Regions from separate parts of the Enterococcus sp. AZ170 genome, predicted to be linked through region 1. Evidence: predicted binding sites of a transcription regulator. Region 1 holds the regulator's gene; each other region holds the start of a gene.
The links. The regulator NrdR, encoded in region 1, represses ribonucleotide reductase genes. The targets are predictions, from matches to a motif close to ACACNATATATNGTGT.
Positions count from the first base shown of each region.

Region 2: a site for NrdR is predicted at 3,016-3,031, ahead of nrdD (anaerobic ribonucleoside-triphosphate reductase). Genes of this name have one in related genera too.
Region 3: a site for NrdR is predicted at 3,000-3,015, ahead of IGJ55_RS11780 (deoxynucleoside kinase). Genes of this name have one in related genera too.

Region 1 covers NZ_CP172947.1:2,006,767-2,013,536, reverse strand. Annotated here, with positions in the region: gene polA (DNA polymerase I) at 1-1,487, shown strand, start outside; gene mutM (DNA-formamidopyrimidine glycosylase) at 1,586-2,422, shown strand; gene coaE (dephospho-CoA kinase) at 2,426-3,019, shown strand; gene nrdR (transcriptional regulator NrdR) at 3,320-3,805, shown strand; gene IGJ55_RS09690 (replication initiation and membrane attachment family protein) at 3,818-5,224, shown strand; gene dnaI (primosomal protein DnaI) at 5,224-6,153, shown strand; gene IGJ55_RS09680 (hypothetical protein) at 6,318-6,770, shown strand, end outside.
Region 2 covers NZ_CP172947.1:2,563,310-2,570,079, reverse strand. Annotated here, with positions in the region: gene nrdG (anaerobic ribonucleoside-triphosphate reductase activating protein) at 1-501, opposite strand, end outside; gene nrdD (anaerobic ribonucleoside-triphosphate reductase) at 720-2,912, opposite strand; gene IGJ55_RS12395 (ABC transporter ATP-binding protein) at 3,222-3,989, shown strand; gene IGJ55_RS12390 (FtsX-like permease family protein) at 3,979-6,057, shown strand; gene IGJ55_RS12385 (teichoic acid D-Ala incorporation-associated protein DltX) at 6,421-6,570, shown strand; gene dltA (D-alanine--poly(phosphoribitol) ligase subunit DltA) at 6,585-6,770, shown strand, end outside.
Region 3 covers NZ_CP172947.1:2,424,112-2,430,881, reverse strand. Annotated here, with positions in the region: gene gatA (Asp-tRNA(Asn)/Glu-tRNA(Gln) amidotransferase subunit GatA) at 1-388, shown strand, start outside; gene gatB (Asp-tRNA(Asn)/Glu-tRNA(Gln) amidotransferase subunit GatB) at 388-1,818, shown strand; gene IGJ55_RS11785 (diacylglycerol kinase) at 1,835-2,893, shown strand; gene IGJ55_RS11780 (deoxynucleoside kinase) at 3,223-3,864, shown strand; gene rlmD (23S rRNA (uracil(1939)-C(5))-methyltransferase RlmD) at 3,973-5,343, shown strand; gene IGJ55_RS11770 (hypothetical protein) at 5,345-5,473, shown strand; gene IGJ55_RS11765 (MerR family transcriptional regulator) at 5,587-5,955, opposite strand; gene IGJ55_RS11760 (HAD hydrolase family protein) at 6,110-6,685, shown strand.

The sequences.
Region 1 (6,770 bases):
ACGTTGGGAAACCTCAAGGTATTACGTTTGATGTCTTATTAGCTGCTTATTTATTAGATACAAATGATAACAATGCGGATATTGAGGGTGTAGCGCAGCACTATGGTTATACTGATATCCACTCGGATGAATCAGTTTATGGAAAAGGTGCGAAAAAAGGCTTACCAGAAGATGATGAGGCTTTTTTCAGCCATCTTGCACGGAAAGTCAACGCTATTCATTTTCTATCTGAAAAACTAGATGCAGAATTAGTTGAAAAGAATCAAGCTGATCTATTCTATAAAATGGAACTACCGCTCTCAAAAATATTGGGTGATATGGAAATCACAGGTATTCGTGTGGATGCGAATCGATTGAAAGAAATGCGTATCGAATTTTCAGATCGACTACGTGAAATCGAACAAAAAATATATGCAGAAGCTGGCGAAGAATTCAATTTGAATTCACCTAAACAATTGGGCGTGATTTTATTTGAAAAAATGGGTCTACCTGTTATTAAAAAAACAAAGACTGGCTATTCAACCGCAGTTGACGTGCTGGAACAATTAAAAGAGCAAGCACCGATCGTCGAAGATATTTTGGTCTATCGTCAAATCGCCAAAATCCAATCAACCTATGTTGAGGGGCTATTAAAAGTGATTCAACCTGATGACAAGATCCACACACGCTATGTTCAAACATTGACTCAAACAGGACGTTTGAGTTCAGTTGATCCTAACTTACAAAATATTCCAATCCGTTTAGAAGAAGGACGGAAAATTCGTCAAGCTTTTGTACCGAGAGAAAATGATTGGTTGATTTTTTCATCCGATTATTCTCAAATTGAACTACGTGTTTTAGCACACATTTCAGATGATCAACATTTGAAAGAAGCTTTTATTGAAGGTCAAGATATTCACTCTAGCACAGCTATGCGTGTTTTTGGTATTGAAAAACCGGAAGATGTAACACCGAATATGCGTCGCCAAGCAAAAGCTGTAAATTTTGGCATAGTTTACGGAATCAGTGATTATGGGTTGTCGCAAAACCTTGGTATTACTAGAAAGCAAGCACAAGAATATATTGATACGTATTTTGAAAAATATCCTGGTGTGAAAAAGTATATGGAAGCTATTGTTCGGGATGCTAAAGATAAAGGATTTGTAGAAACGTTATATAATCGCCGCCGTTATTTACCAGATATCAATTCACGTAATTTTAATTTACGTTCATTTGCGGAGCGGACAGCGATTAATACACCGATTCAGGGAAGTGCTGCGGATATTTTGAAAATTGCAATGATCAACATGCAAAAACGTTTGAAAGAAGAAAATATGCAAGCAACAATGCTATTGCAAGTACATGATGAACTTGTTTTTGAAGCACCTGAATCTGAGTTAGAAAAATTAAATGACTTAGTTAAAGATGTGATGGAAAATGCTGTTGCTTTACACGTACCGTTGCTAACGGATAGTAGTTGGGGCAAAACATGGTATGACGCTAAATAGATAAGGCAATAAAATAAGTGGAAAAGACTGACTAAACGACAATGTTAAAAACATTGCTGTGTTGGTTTCAGTCTTTTTTTCTAAAGGAGCGATGAAAGGTGCCTGAATTACCAGAAGTTGAAACAGTCAGAAAAGGGTTAGAAAAATTAGTCGTTGGAAAAACCATCAAAGAAGTAACTGTTTTATGGCCAAGGATCATCGAAACACCAGAAGTTGATGTTTTTGCACAACAATTGATCGGGCAAACAATTGAAAACATGGAGCGTCGTGGCAAGTTTTTGATTTTTAAATTAACAAACTATGATTTGGTCTCTCATTTGCGAATGGAAGGAAAGTATGAAACCCATGATCCGCAGAATGACCGAAATAAGCATACTCACGTTATTTTTACATTCACTGATGAAACAGAATTAAGATACTTAGATGTGCGTAAATTTGGTAGGATGACTTTAGTAGAAAAAAATCAAGCAGGGCTATATAAAGGGATTTTAGCTCTAGGTCCTGAGCCTGTCCCTTCTCAATTTAAATTATCAGAATTCCGCAGAGGTCTAAAGAAGCATCATAAGGCAATCAAGCCATTATTATTGGATCAGCGTCTAGTGACAGGGTTGGGCAATATTTATGTAGATGAGGCACTGTGGGAAGCGAAGATCCATCCTGAGCAGCCAGCAGACACCTTAAAAGCCAAAGAAATTGAGCGCTTATATCATGCGATCATTGACGTTCTCGGTCGTGCAGTTGAGGCTGGTGGAACAACAATTCGAAGCTATCTAAATGCTCTCGGAGAAGCTGGAACGTTTCAAATTTCTTTAAATGTTTACGGTCAAACAGAAAAGCCCTGCTCGAGATGTGGGACACCGATTAAAAAAATCAAGGTTGCTCAACGAGGAACGCATTTTTGTCCAAAATGTCAAACCTTGAAAGTGAGGAATTGATGGATGGGTCTGATATTAGGTTTAACTGGAGGTATTGCTACAGGGAAAAGTACGGTTGTTAATGTATTTAAAAATTTAGGTTTCCCCATCGTGGATGCGGATATTATAGCAAGAGAAGTTGTTGAGCCTGGAAGCATCGGACTGGCTGAGATTGTTTCGGTTTTTGGAACAAATATTATCAATTCTGATGGTTCATTAAACAGAAAAAAGCTAGGTGTACTTATATTTTCCGATGCACAAAAAAGAAAAATACTCAATAAAATTCTGTCTCCATGTATAAAAGAAAGAATCTTAGCTGAAATCGAATCAAAAAAAGATAAAGCATCGTTAATAATCGTTGATATACCATTACTTTATGAAGGCGGTTATGACAAATTTGTCGATCAAGTGGCTGTCGTGTATATTCCAGAAAAGCTCCAGTTACTTCGCTTGATGAAAAGAGATCATCTAAGTGAAAATGAAGCTTTGCAACGAATCCAAAGCCAATTATCGATTGAAGAAAAGAAAAAAAATGCGGATATTGTTTTTGATAATCAAGAAAATATTGAAAAAACAAAAAAGTTAATTGAAGCATGGGTTTCTGAAAAAAACTTTTAAGTAGATGATAAGTCCTCTATCTATTTTATGTTTTTTTTAAATAGCAGTAATTATAAAGCGATGAATAAATCTTATTGTCGCTTTTTTTGATTTTTTTAATAAAAAAAGAAAAATGAATATGTTTTATATTGGAATTTTCATTATTTATTCCAACTCTTTCTTTTTGAATACCAGGATTAAATGAGCATTAATTTCTCGTGGAACTATTACTAGATGTATGGCTTCTCAAGCATTTCATGTTATAATATAGATACGTAAATAATGTATATTATAAAATATAAGATAAACGAGGTGAACACTATGCGTTGTCCAAGATGTCATCATAATAATTCTCGAGTGATCGATAGTCGTCAAGCAGATGATGGACGTGCAATTCGTCGTCGCAGAGAATGTGAAAATTGCAATTACCGTTTTACAACCTTCGAACGAATTGAAGCGGCGCCATTGTTAGTCATCAAGAAAAATGGGGATCGAGAAGAATTTAATAGAGAGAAAGTTTTACGCGGATTGATTCGCTCTGCTGAAAAACGACCTGTTGCTATGGAACAAATGGAGCAAATCGTCGATAATGTTGAAAATCGAGTACGTAGTTTAGGTGAAAACGAAGTCTCAACGACGTTAGTCGGAGAATATGTTATGGAAGATTTAGTTAATCTAGATGAGATTGCTTATATTCGATTTGCCAGTGTTTACCGTCAGTTCAAAGATATGAGTGTATTCCTAAAAGAATTGCAGGATATCGTAGACAAAGCGAAATCATCAAGTGACGATGCAACAAATGAATAAGGAGGTCTTTCCTTGAAAGACAATTGGAAAGAAGTCCATCCTAAAAGTATATTTCAAGCGGCGATTGCTTGTTCGCTTTCTAATCAGGAACAAGAGATATTGACCCTTTTATACCAACCTATTATCGGTGTGGATGCCTTTGGTTTATATCTAACACTGTTATCTGAAGCTGAAAAAACTGGGATTAGTGAGTCGCTGTTTCACGCAGAATTGATTACGATAATGGATAAGAGTATTAAACAAATTCAATTGGCTAGAAAGAAATTAGAAGGCATTGGTTTATTAAGTACTTTTGTAAAAAATGATGCTGAACTGGGGACTTTGTTTTTATATCGTTTGAACCATCCTGAAACAGCAGAACGTTTTTTTAAAGATGAAGTATTATCGCTAACACTTTTAAACAGTGTAGGTCAGCGGAAATTAGATAAATTATTTGATCGGTTCAAACCAAAGTTCATTAATTTGAACGGTTTTGAAGAAATTTCGGTAGGCTTTAAAGATGCTTATCTATTTAAAGAAGAACAAATTGTGGCACAAAGCAACCAATTAAGTCAAATGGAGCAAGCTTTTGAGGATCCCCGTCCAGCACAGAAAATAAGTGCAGTCAGTGAACAATTTGATTGGTCCTATTTTATACAAGGAATCGAAAAACTGGGTATCAAATTACCAGATAATCATGTTGGTTTTAAAGAAGAAGTTTTTGTTTTTCATAATTTATTTGGAATTACAGAACTAGACATGATCGATTTCTGTTCTAAATCATTTGACTATTATACAGGAAAAATTGACACAAAAGAATTTGAGCGTGCGGTCTATAGGACCTATGATCCTGATAAAAAACAAAAACCAAGTCAGTTTCAAAAAAATGAGACAGTTGATTTATCAGCTGAAGATCAACAAACATACCGTTACAATTCATTAAAAATGAATGGCTTTTCAATGCAAGATATTCAGATGATCATGGACAGTGAGAACAATTTTCCGCTAAACTATTTGGAAGCATTGAAAAATGAGCGTGGCGGCTATACGACTCCACAAGAACGCTCTTTAGTTAAATATTTAGTCAGCAAATCAGGCTTGCCAAACAGTGTGATCAATGTCTTGATCAACTATGTTTATAATATTCAAAAGCAACCAACATTGAAAGCCGATTATGTGAATCGAATCGCAAACGAATGGGCTCAAAGTGGCATTTTTTCTCCAGAAAAAGCAATTGATCATGTACGAGAAATTGCTAAAAAAGGCAAAGAACAAAAGCAAACAAGACAGCGCTATGGTCAAAATAATCGACCAATTCGCCAAGAAACATTACCAGATTGGGTTGACAATCCAGTTGAGGAGCAAAAATTATCTAAAGAAGAGCAGGCGCGATTGGATAAAGAAATACAAGATTTCTTAAGCAAAGGAGGCGATAATTAATGGAAGATGTAGGGAAAGAAATGTCAAAAATCATTCAAAACAGAGACATGAACGAACGGTACAATGAGTTAGTTGAAGTTGTATTGAAAGATACGGATGTTCAACAATTTATTCAGGAAAATCGTGAACGTTTGTCAGATGATGATATTCGAAAAAGTTATTCAAAACTATATGAATTTGTTCAAGAAAAACGTAAATATAATTTGAATGATCCAACAATGATCGCACCTGGATATGAGCCAAAACTAACCTTGAATTTCCATTATATCGATGTCACTTATGTGCCGACAGAAGCTCTGATTGCCAAGCAAAAAGAAGATGAAATTCGTAAACGAGTTCGGGCCATGGATATGCCAAAGGATGTGCGAGAAGCGAACCTAAGTAGATTTGATACAGCATCTCAAGGTCGTGCTCAAGCGATGGCCGAAACAATGAAATTTCTAAATGATTACACTTCTAATCCAAAAGAATTTCATAAAGGACTTTATTTACAAGGGACATTTGGTGTAGGGAAATCTTTTCTACTAGGTGCAATTGCCAACAGCTTAGCTGAACGGGGATTCGTTACAACGATTGTTCATTTTCCAACCTTTACTGTCGAAATGAAACAAGCAATCGGCAAAGATATGGTAGGCCCAAAATTGGATGCCGTTAAAAAGTCCCCTGTTTTGATGATTGATGATTTAGGTGCGGAATCAATGACGTCTTGGATTCGAGATGATGTGCTTAGTGTGATTTTACAATATCGGATGCAAGAACAATTAGTGACTTTTTTTTCATCGAATCTAAATTTAAAGGATTTAGAAAAGCACTTGACCGTGACTCAGCGTGGGGAACAAGAGCCGTTGAAGGCTCGTCGAATCATGGAGCGGATTCGTTATTTAGCACAAGAAATTACGATGTCAGGCAATGACCGGAGAAATGGTTAAAGGTGGTCAGACTACTACAGCTTTTATGGAAGCCATGTGGTTGAGATGTAACTCGAAGAGTTCTGTCTCAATCATTTTTTATTTTTTAAGAGAACTAAGGATGATATTAGACTGGAATCAAAAATATAGCTTATAATTAGATATCAATAATGGAGGGATATCCTATGAAAAAAATCACATTAGCAGTGCTAACTATCATTACATTGATTTCTTTAGGAGCATGTACGAAAAATAACCATGATTCTGCAAAAGGAAGTGAAGAAACATCTATGAGTAGTAAACAAAATCAAGTGACAGATGAAACATCTCATAACGTGGAACAAGAACAAGCAAAATCAGTATTTATAGCCACTTTAATGGAAGATGCTAGGAGAAACGAGACGGTAGACAAATCTCTACGTTTGGTTTTAAATGAAGTTGAAGTAATTGAAGATCCAGAAAAAATAATCGGTATGATGAAAAATGATGGCGTAATCTTAAATGTATCAGATGAACAATTGGCAGATGGTATTACTGAAAATGATTTGAAAAAGGGAGATAAAATTCAATTTACCTTAGTTGGTTTACCTGCCATGACAATGTCGATCCCACCTCAAGTAGTTGGTAATTCAGTAGTC
Region 2 (6,770 bases), 560 kb from region 1:
AATGATTCGTTGATTGCTACTACCTCTGAATTGTAGATTCAAGTTTCTTTTTGACAATTCAAAGCGTCCATCAACTAAAATATCAATTTTGTTTAGTAGCTCAAGTTTATCAGCTGATTCTACTAACAGCTCCTCAAAGGTGTAGCCAGACCAAGACCAGATATCCTTCTTATGTCCAAATTCTTGATGAACTCGATCAACTATAGTCAAACAAACTTCTGTATTTAAAAAAGGTTCGCCACCTAGCAAAGTCAACCCTTGCACGTAATCATGTGCTAAGTCTTCGATAATTTTTTCCTCTAGTTTTTTGGTAAATGGTTTGCCATAGCGGAAGTTTTGGACGGCTTGATTAAAACAACCTTCACACGCAAATAAACAGCCGCTGACATATAAGCTATTTCGCACACCTTCACCATCTACAAAATTAAACGCTTTATAATCGGCGATATAATTTTGACTTAGCTCTGTTGCTAACCATTCCTGTGGTTTGGGATTTCTCATTTCTAATCCTTCTTTCAAAGAAAAACGATGCCTGTATAGAGCCACAGGGGGCATCGTTTTTTCTGGATTTTATTAAAGTGATTGGTTTGATCCACTTTTTATTGAATCTAGCTACACAAACCAACTCTTCGGAAAAAAGATAACAACTGCTAGTGTCAAAAAGCGTCACAATCAATTGATCCTATTTTTCAGTCGGAGTTACCGGTTTGATCCCCTTTTTATTTCATATGTTTTACTCTTGATGAGATTTCTTTATGTCTTCCGTGAACCATAGGGCGTGCTTGTGGGTTGCCTAGGTAGCCGCAGGTACGTTTGACAACATCGCATGATTTGGGATCATGATTGCCGCATTGGGGACATTCAAACCCTCGCTCAGTTGGATGAAAGTCGCCTTCAAAGCCGCATTCATAGCAATGATCGATCGGTGTATTAGTACCCAGATAACCAACGCGGTCATATGCGTAATCCCAAACAGCTTCTAAAGCTTTAGGATTTTGTTGTAAAACTGGGTATTCGCAATAGTGGATGAAACCGCCTGAGCAATATTGTGGATAATCTTTTTCAAAATCTAATTTTTCAAAAGGAGTTGGATTTTTACGAACATCATAATGAAAACTATTCGTGTAATACTCTTTATCTGTAATATTTTCAACAATCCCAAATTTCTCTGAATCTAAACGGCAGAAACGGTCAGTTAAACTTTCACTAGGGGTTGAGTAAACACTAAAATGATAGCCATAATCGTTGCCCCAAGCATCTGCATGAGCCTTCAAATCTTTTAAGATCGCAATCGTAAAGTCTTTTGCTTCAGGATTTTGTTCCCAATCACCACCATAAAAGGCAGAAGCGACTTCATATAGCCCGATATAGCCTAGTGAAACAGTAGCCCGTTTGTTTTTGAAGAGTTCATTGACAGATTCTTTTTTCGATAATCGTTTTCCAAAAGCACCATACATATACAGAATTGGTGCATTAGCTGGCGTAGCTTCTTTACAGCGTTCAACGCGATAAACCAGAGCATCTTTCATTGTTTCTAAACGTTCTGCCAAAAGGGTCCAGAATTTTGACTTATCACCGTGAGCTTCCATAGCGATTCTAGGTAAATTCAATGTGACGACACCTAAATTCATACGGCCCACGTTGATTTCTTCACCCTGTTCATCTTTCCACCCTTGTAAAAAAGAGCGGCAACCCATTGGAACTTTAAAACTACCAGTAAGCTCAACTAAACGATCGTAATTTAAAACGTCAGGGTACATGCGTTTTGTGGCACATTCTAAGGCAAGTTGTTTTACATCGTAATTTGGATCTGTTTCATTTAGATTGACGCCACGTTTCAAGGTGAAAATCAATTTAGGGAAGATAGCTGTTCGGTGTTCACTACCCAAACCATTGATCCGAATTTGCAAGATGGCACGTTGAATCTCACGTTCAAACCAATTCAAGCCTAATCCAAATCCTAAAGAAGTAAATGGAGTTTGACCGTTTGAGGTAAATAATGTATTGATTTCATATTCTAAACTTTGCATGGCATCGTAAATATCTTTTTTTGTTTTGCTTTTAGTATAAGCTTCTTGCCGTTCAGAACCTTCGATCCATTCTTTTGCATCAGCTAAATGTTTTTGATAATTTAATTCAGCAAAGGGGGCTAACAATTCATCTACACGGTCTGCTGAACAGCCGCCATATTGACTTGAAGCAACATTTGCAATGATTTGAGAAATTTGGGCAGTAGCTGTTTGGATCGATTTTGGCGCTTCAACTTCAGCATTACCGATTTTGAATCCATTATTCAGCATCCCTTTAAAATCAATTAAGCAGCAGTTAGTCATTGGAGTATATGGATGGTAATCCAAGTCATGATAATGAATGTCACCTTTTTGGTGAGCATTTGCAACATGAGCTGGCAACATTTTAAGGCCAATTGATTTACCAACGATTCCGGCAGTCAAATCTCGTTGAGTATTAAAAACATCACTATCTTTGTTTGCATTCTCATTGACGACAGATTGATCTTTATTGATTAATTTACTGATGGTAAAATTGATATCGGTTGCTTTACTCCGCTCAAAATCACGACGAGTTCGGTAATTGATATATTCTTCTGCCAATTCATATTCGTTTCTAGCGAGTAAAATATGTTCGACGATATTTTGGATCTCATAGATTTTCACATCTTCAGTGAAACGGTCAGAAATTTCTTGATCGATTCTTTCGACGATTTCTTGAATACGTTCATGGGCAAGAGGGTCTAAAGAACCATGAATCTTTTGTTCAGCTTTGATCAAAGCGTCATAGATTTTTTGATCATCAAAATCAACTAACCGTCCATCTCTTTTCACTATTTTCATCGTGTGCAAGGTCGAATCAGTAGAACCCTCTTGATTATTTGTGTACTTCATTTCCATCATTACTACCCATCTCCTCATAGATTTATTCCATCCTTATCATAAATCAATTCAATGAATCTTTCAACTATATGTAGTGTGAAATTTAATTTTTATTCCTGCTTTACAACTACATATAGTGTTTATGAGGAATGAAAAAATAATGAAAACAACTACCTAAAAGGTTTGTGGAAATTGTCACAACATTTTGGACTTGAAAAATAAATGATTGATGAATCTTTTTTTATTATTACTTAATTGTAAGGGAAAACGATGTTCAGTTACACAAAATATTGGTAGAATAAGGACAATGAAAAAACTGGAGCGAAATGTATGAAAAAAATTTTAGAAGTAAATCATCTAAGTCAAACATATGGTTACCGAAGTAATAAAGTACAAGTATTAAATAATATTTCTTTTTCTGTTGATCAAGGGGAATTTGTCGGCATTATGGGTCCAAGCGGTGCTGGAAAGTCGACGTTACTGAATGCCATCTCAACTATTACTTTACCAACGACTGGAACTGTGAGGATCGATGGACAAGATATATTGAAAATGCGTGGCAATCAAATCAGTGATTTTCGCCGAAAAAAATTAGGCTTTATATTCCAAAACTTCAATTTAATGGAGACCCTAAATGTAAAAGATAATATCTTATTACCCTTGGCAGTAGACCGGATGCCTCTGGCAGAGATGGAAAAACGCTTGATGCACGTTACTAGTATTTTAGGAATCGATCAGTTATTGACAGACTATCCTAATGCCATTTCAGTAGGACAAAAACAACGAGTGGCGGCAGCACGTGCCCTTATCACAAAACCTACAATTATTTTTGCAGATGAACCGACTGGATCGTTGGATTCTAAATCAGCCGCTGAGTTACTACAATATATGACGAATATGAATCTACAAGATGATGCGACGATCATGATGGTTACGCATGATCCGTATACAGCAAGTTATTGCAATCGGATTTTGTTTATCAAAGATGGTGCGATTTTTTCAGAAGTGGTTCGTCAAGGATCTAGGAAAGAATTTTTCAATCGAGTAATCGATATGCAAGCGACGATCGGCGGAGGTGGTCGGGTCAATGATTTTTAATCTGTCTTGGAAAAACTTTAAGGGACAATTTCTTAATTATCTTGTTTATTTTGTCAGCATGACCTTTGCAGTCGTGGTTTATTATTGTTTTAGTGCGATTACGTATAACAGGAATTTAACTAATAGAGTAGAACAAGAGATTCATATTGATGGTGCCATGAATTTAGGCGGTATTTTAGTTGTGATTATGATTTTAGGCTTTATGTTTGCAGCAAATCATTTCTTCTTATTAAAACGAGGGAAAGAAATAGGGTTATATCAGTTGATTGGCATGCGAAAAGAGCAAATTTCCTTTTTATTTTTTATCGAAACGGTGATTTTAGGGGCTCTTTCTTTGATCACTGGGATTATTTTGGGGATTATTTTTTCAAAGCTATTCTCAATGATCTTAGCGAAGGCGATGTTTTTACAAGTGGAAAGTCTGTTTTATATTTCGATCCCTTCGATGATTCAAACAAGTATTGCGTTTGCTTTTATGTTATTAGCAGTATCTTTGCGAAGTAGCTGGTTGATTTATCGTTATCAAGTGTCAGATTTACTTAGCAAAAAAAGGAAAAAGACAGCTGAGATAGATAAAGTGTCAACTCTAAGTATTTGTTTGGGTATTTTGGGCGTAGTATTGATCCTTATAGGCTATATTTTGTCGTATAATGTGATCCCTTTCGCCACATTTTTGATGCGGACAGCTTTTGGTTTTGCTGGTTTTTTGATTGCACCAATAGCAATCATGTTTATCTGCATGTTAGGTACCTATTTATTTTTTAAGTACACAATGTATTTAGTTGTCTATTTATTGGGGAAAAGTAAATCGAATTATTATCGAAACTTAAATATGTTGGCATTGGGCAATACGAAGGTACATATTAAAAGAGTGGGAACGACCTTATCATTTGTGACTATTTTTATTGCGATTGCATTAGGAATGATCGGAGGTGCAGCATCGCTTTATACGATTGGGATGAATTCTGTGAATATTACAGCCCCAACCGATTTTATTGTCGCTGAAACGGATTTCAAAAAAGTGACCCAAGTCATTGAAAAGGAACCGGATACATCAATTGATTCGTCAGTCACATTGAATTATAAGTTGACGGGTAGTCAATTTCATCTTAAAATTGGACAGGAAGTAAACGAAAATAATGTCAGTCCAATAAATATATTGTCACTTTCAAATTATCGTGAATTTCAAAAAATAAATCCTTATTTGAAAACGATTGACTTAGCAAATAAGCAAGATATTGTTATTTTAGACAGTATTCAAAATATATTAGGTGGCTTTATTCAATATGGTTCTGAATTTTTATTACCAGATGGCATAAAGCTTAATGTTTCAGATGTTCGTCCAGATTATTTAGGACAAGAGTTATTAAGGTATAATTTTCCTACAGTCGTTTTATCTGATGAGCAATTTGATGAGATCCATTCAGGCATAAGTTATAAATTAATTGCTTTCAATATTACGGCCAAAGATGAAGAAGCATTGGCAAATAAATTATCAGAAAGTGTAAAACCCAAATGGATATCTCCTATTTTTTATCAATATCAATGGCGTGATAACCAGTTGGAAGGTTACACGTCAAGTACCAGCCAACAGGCTGAAAAAGATCAAGAGTTTTCTGAAGAGAGCGAACAGGAATATTGGCAGTTGAATTATACCAGTCGTTTCTCAGAGCTAAGCTACGAGAGGCGAGAAATGGGATTATTTATTTATGTTGCCATGTTTTTAGGAGTCTTAGCGCTGATCATTACAGGCAGTATCTTGATGCTGCAGCAATTTTCAGAAGCCGAAAGGGAAAAAGAACGCTATGATCTATTAAAAAAAATGGGTGTTCCTAAACAGGAAATCACTAAGTTAGTTTATCAACAAAATAGTATCATCTTTTTTCCACCAATGATTATCGGTGTCTTACATGCTGCCTTTGCGATTTATGTGTTTAGTAAATTTATCACGAGTTCTGGATACTGGCTGGCCTATCTCTCTTGTGGCTTACTGATTTTGATTTATCTGGCGTATTACTTTTTAACATCAGCGATTTATTCCAGTATCATTCAAGGGAAAGACAGATAACAGCTTAAACTTTTCTTAAAAAGAATTAAAGCTTGCAAAGTAAACAAACAGTGAGCTGGATTTTGCGGTCATCAGTGTATGAACTCTTTAAATTTATAGACAGCCATTATTGCGTCTTATTAGGTTGCGGTTTGAAGAGTAAAATCATTTGAGAAAAATCTTTTTTTGTATTTTCTTTTCTTTAAAAGAGGGTGGAACAAAATTTTTTCCTTTTGTTCTAGCCCTCATTTTATGTACGGGTGACAAAACTGTTAGTAGAAAATTAGGGTTTATTTACGAATTTAGTTTCTTTTCGAGCTTGTTTTGATTACAATAGCAGTACAAAAATGATGAATATGTGGAATTTTGGAGGCATTAAATAGAATGAAGAATTTTTTTAAGCAACCTAATGTGCAATACTGGGGGAAGTTCTTTTTAAAGACCGTATTCTATTTTGGAATACTTCTCATGTTGATTTATTTATACCATTACAAAAATATTGATGGTGGCTCATTTATTTACAATGAGTTTTAGGGAGGAAATACTTCATGACGATTTTAAATATTATTGAAACAATCGATCGTTGGGGGATGAAGGAGCCAAACCGCCCCGTTTATATTGAAAACAATCGAACGTATACTTACGGAGAATTGAAGGAAGACTCCGATGCAATTGCTGCATATTTACAAAAAAACATAGAACGATCTCGACCAGTAGTCGTTTACGGTGAATTA
Region 3 (6,770 bases), 420 kb from region 1:
GACATTTTCTTTAAGTGCTGGACATTATGATGCACACTTTAAAAAAGCAGGACAAGTTAGAACCTTGATCAAACGAGACTTTGATGCTGTTTTTGAGAAATATGATATTATCATTGGTCCTGCTTCACCAACTGTCGCATTTGGTTTAGGTGAAAACATCAACGATCCAATCACGATGTATATGAACGATCTATTAACGATTCCAGTTAACTTAGCTGGATTACCTGGTATGTCAGTACCAGCTGGATTTTCAGAAGGATTGCCTGTCGGCTTGCAAATCATCGGAAAACAATTTGATGAGAGTACGATGTACAAAGCGGCTTATGCATTTGAACAAGCAACGGATTTCCATACGAAAAAACCTGTGATCTTAGGGGGGAATGACTAATGAACTTTGAAACTGTCATCGGACTTGAGGTCCATGTAGAATTAAAAACAAACTCTAAAATCTTTTCACCTGCACCAGCGCACTTTGGAGCAGAACCAAACAGCAATACAAACGTGATTGATTGGGGTTATCCAGGCGTATTACCAGTTATGAATAAACAAGCTCTTGAATTTGGGATGAAAGCAGCACTGGCGTTAAATTGTGAAATCTCGAAAGATACGCATTTTGACCGTAAAAACTATTTCTACCCAGATAATCCGAAAGCGTACCAAATTTCTCAATTTGATCAACCAATTGGTCATGATGGCTGGATCGATATTGAAGTGGAAGGCAAAACAAAACGCATCCGTATCGAACGTGTGCATTTAGAAGAAGATGCTGGAAAAAATATCCACGGTGATGGTGGTTATTCATACGTTGATTTAAACCGTCAAGGAACACCTCTGATCGAAATCGTTTCAGAAGCAGATATGCGTTCACCAGAAGAAGCCTATGCTTATTTAGAAGCAATCCGCTCAATCATTTTATTTACAGGCGTTTCTGATGTGAAAATGGAAGAAGGTTCAATGCGTTGTGATGCCAATATTTCTTTACGTCCATATGGGCAAGAAGAATTTGGAACAAAAGCTGAACTTAAAAACTTAAACTCAATGAGTTTTGTCAAAAAAGGTCTTGCTTTTGAAGAAAAACGTCAAGCGAAAGTGTTGTTATCTGGTGGCGAAATCCAACAAGAAACACGTCGCTTTGATGAAACGACAAACAAAACATTATTGATGCGTGTTAAAGAAGGTTCAAGTGACTACCGCTACTTCCCAGAGCCTGATGTTCCTCGTTTTGCGATCGATGATGAATGGATCGAACGTGTTCGTCACAGCTTACCAGAAATGCCAGCGTCTCGTCGTGCTCGTTATATCAAAGAACTCGGTTTACCAGAATACGATGCGATGGTTCTAACACTGACAAAAGAAATGTCTGATTTCTTTGAAGCCGCTCTAAATGAAGGAGCAGATGCTAAACAAGTATCTAACTGGTTGATGGGTGAAGTTTCTGCTTATTTGAACAGTGAAAAAATCGAATTACCAGATACTAAATTGACCCCTGCCAATTTAGCTGGCATGATTACATTAGTTGCAGATGGTACAATCAGTTCTAAAATCGCTAAAAAGGTCTTTAAAGAGCTGATTGAAAATGGTGGAGATGCCAAAGAAGTCGTTGAAGCAAAAGGCTTAGTTCAATTATCAGATCCGTCACAATTATTGCCAATCATCAATGAAGTATTGGATAATAATCAACAATCTGTCGATGACTTTAAAAACGGAAAAGACCGCGCTGTTGGCTTTTTAGTCGGTCAAATCATGAAAGCAACGAAAGGCCAAGCCAACCCAGGCGTTGTGAATAAATTATTACAAGAAGAATTGGCAAAACGTTAGAAAGCGGCAGATGATGATGAAAAAAGCAAGAGTGATTTATAATCCAACTTCAGGTAAAGAACTAGTCAAAAAAAATCTAGCTGACATTCTTTCTGTATTAGAAGAGTGCGGTTATGAAGCGAGTGCTTTTGCGACAACTCCAGCTGAAAATTCCGCTAAAAATGAAGCACACCGTGTGGCTGAATTAGGGTTTGATCTAATTGTTGCCGCCGGTGGTGACGGGACCATCAATGAAGTCGTAAATGGTATTGCTCCTTTAGAAAAAAGACCCTCTATGGCGATTATACCAGCTGGAACAACCAATGATTATGCACGAGCATTAAAAATCCCTAGAGATAACATCGTCAAAGCGGCAGAAGTAATCAAAAAAAATCAAACAGTTAAAATGGATATCGGTAAAGCAAAAGATAGTTACTTTATCAACATAGCTGCCGGGGGCCATTTAACTGAACTGACATATGAGGTTCCTTCAGAGCTGAAGAGTATCTTTGGGTATCTTGCATACTTGGCAAAAGGTGCTGAAATGCTGCCGCGGGTCAAACCAATCAAAATGCGAATGGAATATGATGAAGGTGTCTATGAAGGCAATGCATCAATGTTTTTCTTAGGTTTGACGAATTCTGTTGGCGGTTTCGAACAAATCGCGCCAGATGCCAAGCTAGATGACGGAAAATTTTCTTTGATTATTGTGAAAACTGCGAATGTTTTTGAAATTCTCCATTTAGCTGCCTTGATGCTTAACGGTGGAAAACACATAGAAGACAATCGCTTGATCTATACAAAAACCAGTCATCTGCATGCTCAGACGCTTGAAGAAAATAGTCGTATGATGATCAATTTAGATGGTGAATATGGTGGAGACGCACCAATGGAATTCACTAATTTACATCAGCATATTGAAATGTTTGCCAATGCTGATGCGATTCCGTCTAATGCAATCATGGGTTCTGTCTTGGATGATTATGATGGGACTTCAGATGAAGAGGACGAATATCATGAAACTAGTAAAGAATTCGTCAAAGAAGTAGAACGTTTGACCGAAGAAGACATTGATAATAATGGAAAAATCGGTTGATTCATGATAACTGCAAAAAAGTATCTAGACACGCGTCTTAGATACTTTTTTGTTGTAGTAGGGTTACGTATATTTTTGTTAGAAGAATCATGAAATGAAATACTAAACACTGTATATAGTGTTTAGTAATCAAAAAAAAACGATATGTTGTATAAAAAATGTCTCATAATCGATTAATGAGATGTATTCACATTGACTTGTAATTGAAATAAGAGTAAATTAAATAAGTCGCATCTCTCAAAAAATGATAAACAAGGTAAGCAGGTTTTTCATTTGATAGGAGTTACGATTTATTGGCTGAAAATAATTAACAATAGGTAGGGAGTTCGATGGCAGTGATCGTTTTAGCAGGTACCATTGGTGCAGGAAAATCTAGTTTAACAGAAATCATTTCAGAATATTTAGGATCAGAGGCTTTTTATGAATCAGTTGATGATAATGAAGTATTACCTCTATTTTATGCAGATCCTAAAAAATATGCTTTTTTATTACAAATTTATTTTTTAAATAAACGGTTTGATAGTATTAAACAAGCACTTTCTCATAAAAATAATGTATTAGATCGTTCAATCTACGAAGATTCTTTATTATTTCATTTAAATGCTGATTTAGGTAGAGCAAATGAAACAGAAGTAAAAGTTTACGATTCCTTATTAGAGAATATGTTACAAGAATTACCTTATGCAGCAAATAAAAAACGTCCTGATTTATTAGTGCACATTAAAATATCGTTTCCTAAAATGTTGGAGCGAATTCAAAGACGTGGACGTCCCTATGAGCAAGTTGAACAAGATCCCTCTTTATATGATTACTATAAAGAATTAAATAGCCGTTATGAAAAATGGTTTGAAGAATACAATGAGAGCCCAAAAATCCAAATTGATGGAGATAAGTATGATTTTATCGAGAGTGAAACAGCCAAAAAACAGGTGATCCAGCTTATCGAAAATAAACTTCTTGAAATCAATTAAATGGAAAGATTAATTTTTAACTCTTTTCATTGTAGAAACAATCTCTCTATTGCTTTTCTAGCATTTTTTCATTAGAATGAGAGAAGTGCATTAAAGAAGGAGCGACTTATGAATAATTTTCCAGTGAACAAAAATGAAACAATCGAAGTTGATATTATTGATCTGACACATGAAGGAATGGGTGTTGCCAAAGTTGATGGCTACCCGCTTTTTATAGAAAATGCTTTGCCAGGTGAAAAAATCGAAATCAAAGTCTTGAAAGTCGGTAAAAGTTTCGGCTACGGGAAAGTTTTGACTATCTTAAAATCAAGTGAAGATCGTGTACCAGTTAAAGACGCAAATTTTACTAAAGTTGGGATCAGTCCATTACAGCATTTAGCCTATGGTGCTCAATTGACATTTAAAACAGACCAAGTGAAAAACGTGATGCAACGTGTAGCAAAATTACCAGACGTTCCAGTATTGGATGCATTAGGTATGAATAATCCATGGGGTTACCGTAATAAAGCACAAATTCCAGTCAGAAAAATCGATGACAAGCTGCAAACTGGTTTCTTCAGAAAAAATAGCCATGATTTGATTCCCTTAGAACATTTCTACATCCAAGATCCTAGCATTGATGAAGCAGTCATCAAGATTCGTGATATCATGAGACGTTATAGTATTAAACCTTACAACGAATCTGATAATACTGGTAACTTGCGTCATATCGTTGTTCGTCGTGGGTACCATACGGGAGAAATGATGATCGTTTTAATTACGAGAACCGCTAAATTATTCCCAACAAGTAAAATCATTCCTGATATTTTAGAAGCCTTGCCAGAAGTTGTCAGCATTGTTCAAAATGTCAATTCCAAAAAGACAAATGTGATTTTTGGAGATGAGACGATTCTGTTACACGGAGAAGACAAGATGATCGATACGATTTTTGATTTGAAATTTGAAATATCTTCTCGTTCATTCTACCAAGTCAATCCCCAACAAACAGAAGTGATGTACAATAAAGTGAAAGAATACGCAGCATTAACGGGTGAAGAAGTAGTGGTTGATGCTTATTGTGGAATTGGTACGATTGGACTAACTTTAGCGAAAGATGCTAAACATGTTTATGGTGTGGAAGTCATTGAAGAAGCTGCAAAAAACGCTGAAAGCAATGCAAAACTAAACAACATCACAAATGCGACATTTACAGCAGGGTTAGCTGAAGAAGTCTTACCGCGAATGATCGAAAATGACATCAAACCAGATGTTGTCATCGTTGATCCTCCACGTAAAGGGTTAGAAGCAAGTTTGGTAGAAACGTTGATCGAAACGAAGCCCAAACGGATCGTTTATGTAAGCTGTAATCCAGCAACATTAGCACGTGATCTTGCCCTACTTGTTGAAGGAGGCTTTGAAGTCAAAGAAGTCCAACCAGTGGATAATTTCCCGCAAACAACTCATATCGAGTCAGTCACTTTGTTAACAAGGACGGTGTAAAATGGATACAAAAAAGAAAATGCTTGAACTAATCAAGAAAAAACAAAGCGGTGGTCGTTCGAAACAAATGGAAACGCCAAAAAATGACCGTAAAAATATGCGTAAAGGTCCAAAAATTTATAATAAATAACGAACTGATTCTAACTGAAGGAGCTTTTTTTAGCTCTATACGAACTATTACCCGAAACAAAATGAAATAATCATTTTGTTTCGGGTTCTTTTTGTATTTAAAGTGATTTGAAGTTATTTCTTTTGGTCGGCTACTCTTTTTTTATAGACCTCGATTTTATAATCAAGAACCTCAATTCCTTGTTGGATTTGTTCCATCTCTTTCAGAGCAAGTTCCTTTTGCTTTTGTAGTAAATCTAATCGATTCTGATTCGTAGAATCTCCTTCATACCACCAAGTTAAATATTGTTTCAAGTCTTCGATCGTCATTCCAGTTTTTTTCAAATGAAGAAAAAAGTCGATCCACTCTTTGTTTCGATCATCATAAATCCGAATATTATTCTGATCGCGATTCACTGTGATCAAGCCTTCTTTTTCATAAAAGCGCAAAGTATAAGGTGTCAGGCCAGTCATTTTTGAAAATTCGTGGATTTTGTACGTCATAAAAAAATCCTCTCTGATTATTATTTCCTTTATTTTACCACTTAGAGTCGACTCAAGGTCAAATAGAAAATTAATGCTATGTTCAATTTCAGTTGACTTGGAGTGCACTTCAAATGCTATCGTAACTTGAAAGAACAAGAAGGGTGGGACTTTAGTGAACAAACAACTTATTTTTATCGATGAATCTATTCTATTCAAACGAGAAGTGCAAATTGATCATTTATTCGAGCAACAACAATCATTACCAGTAGTTATTAGTAAATTACCTTATGTGCTCTTAAAAGAATCAATTGATTTAAGATTGGACACATTCATCTGTTTAAATGGACAACAAATAATTTTACAAGATAAGATACTCCGAAATAGTTACCTTCCTAAAGAGGAATTAACAGATGTAATTCAGTTGTGCAGCTATACAAAACACCCGATTGCTTTGTATTATGAGGACCGAATTGAGATCAGTTGCATTGATCAAACGGTCAAAGAATACCAGTATTATCATAAAGAAAGCAAATTTGTCGAGGTTGCTAAGTTTAGTAGTTTAGAAAATGTTCTACAGGTTAAAGTATTTAATGAAACACAAAGAAAAGATATTCTTTATGAAACGTTTTACCATAAAAAGCTGTCCTTTAAACGTGCGGATCCTTATTCAATAGTCTTAGGAACGAATCAGCAAGATCAGATGGAAGCAATTGTTTACTTGAAACGAGTATATGAAAATTTTTTATAAAGACAAGCTGTTACTTTAGTTTAAATAATATGCGTTTATCTACAGTTAGATAAACCTGACTTTTGATTCATTATCAAACCAATGA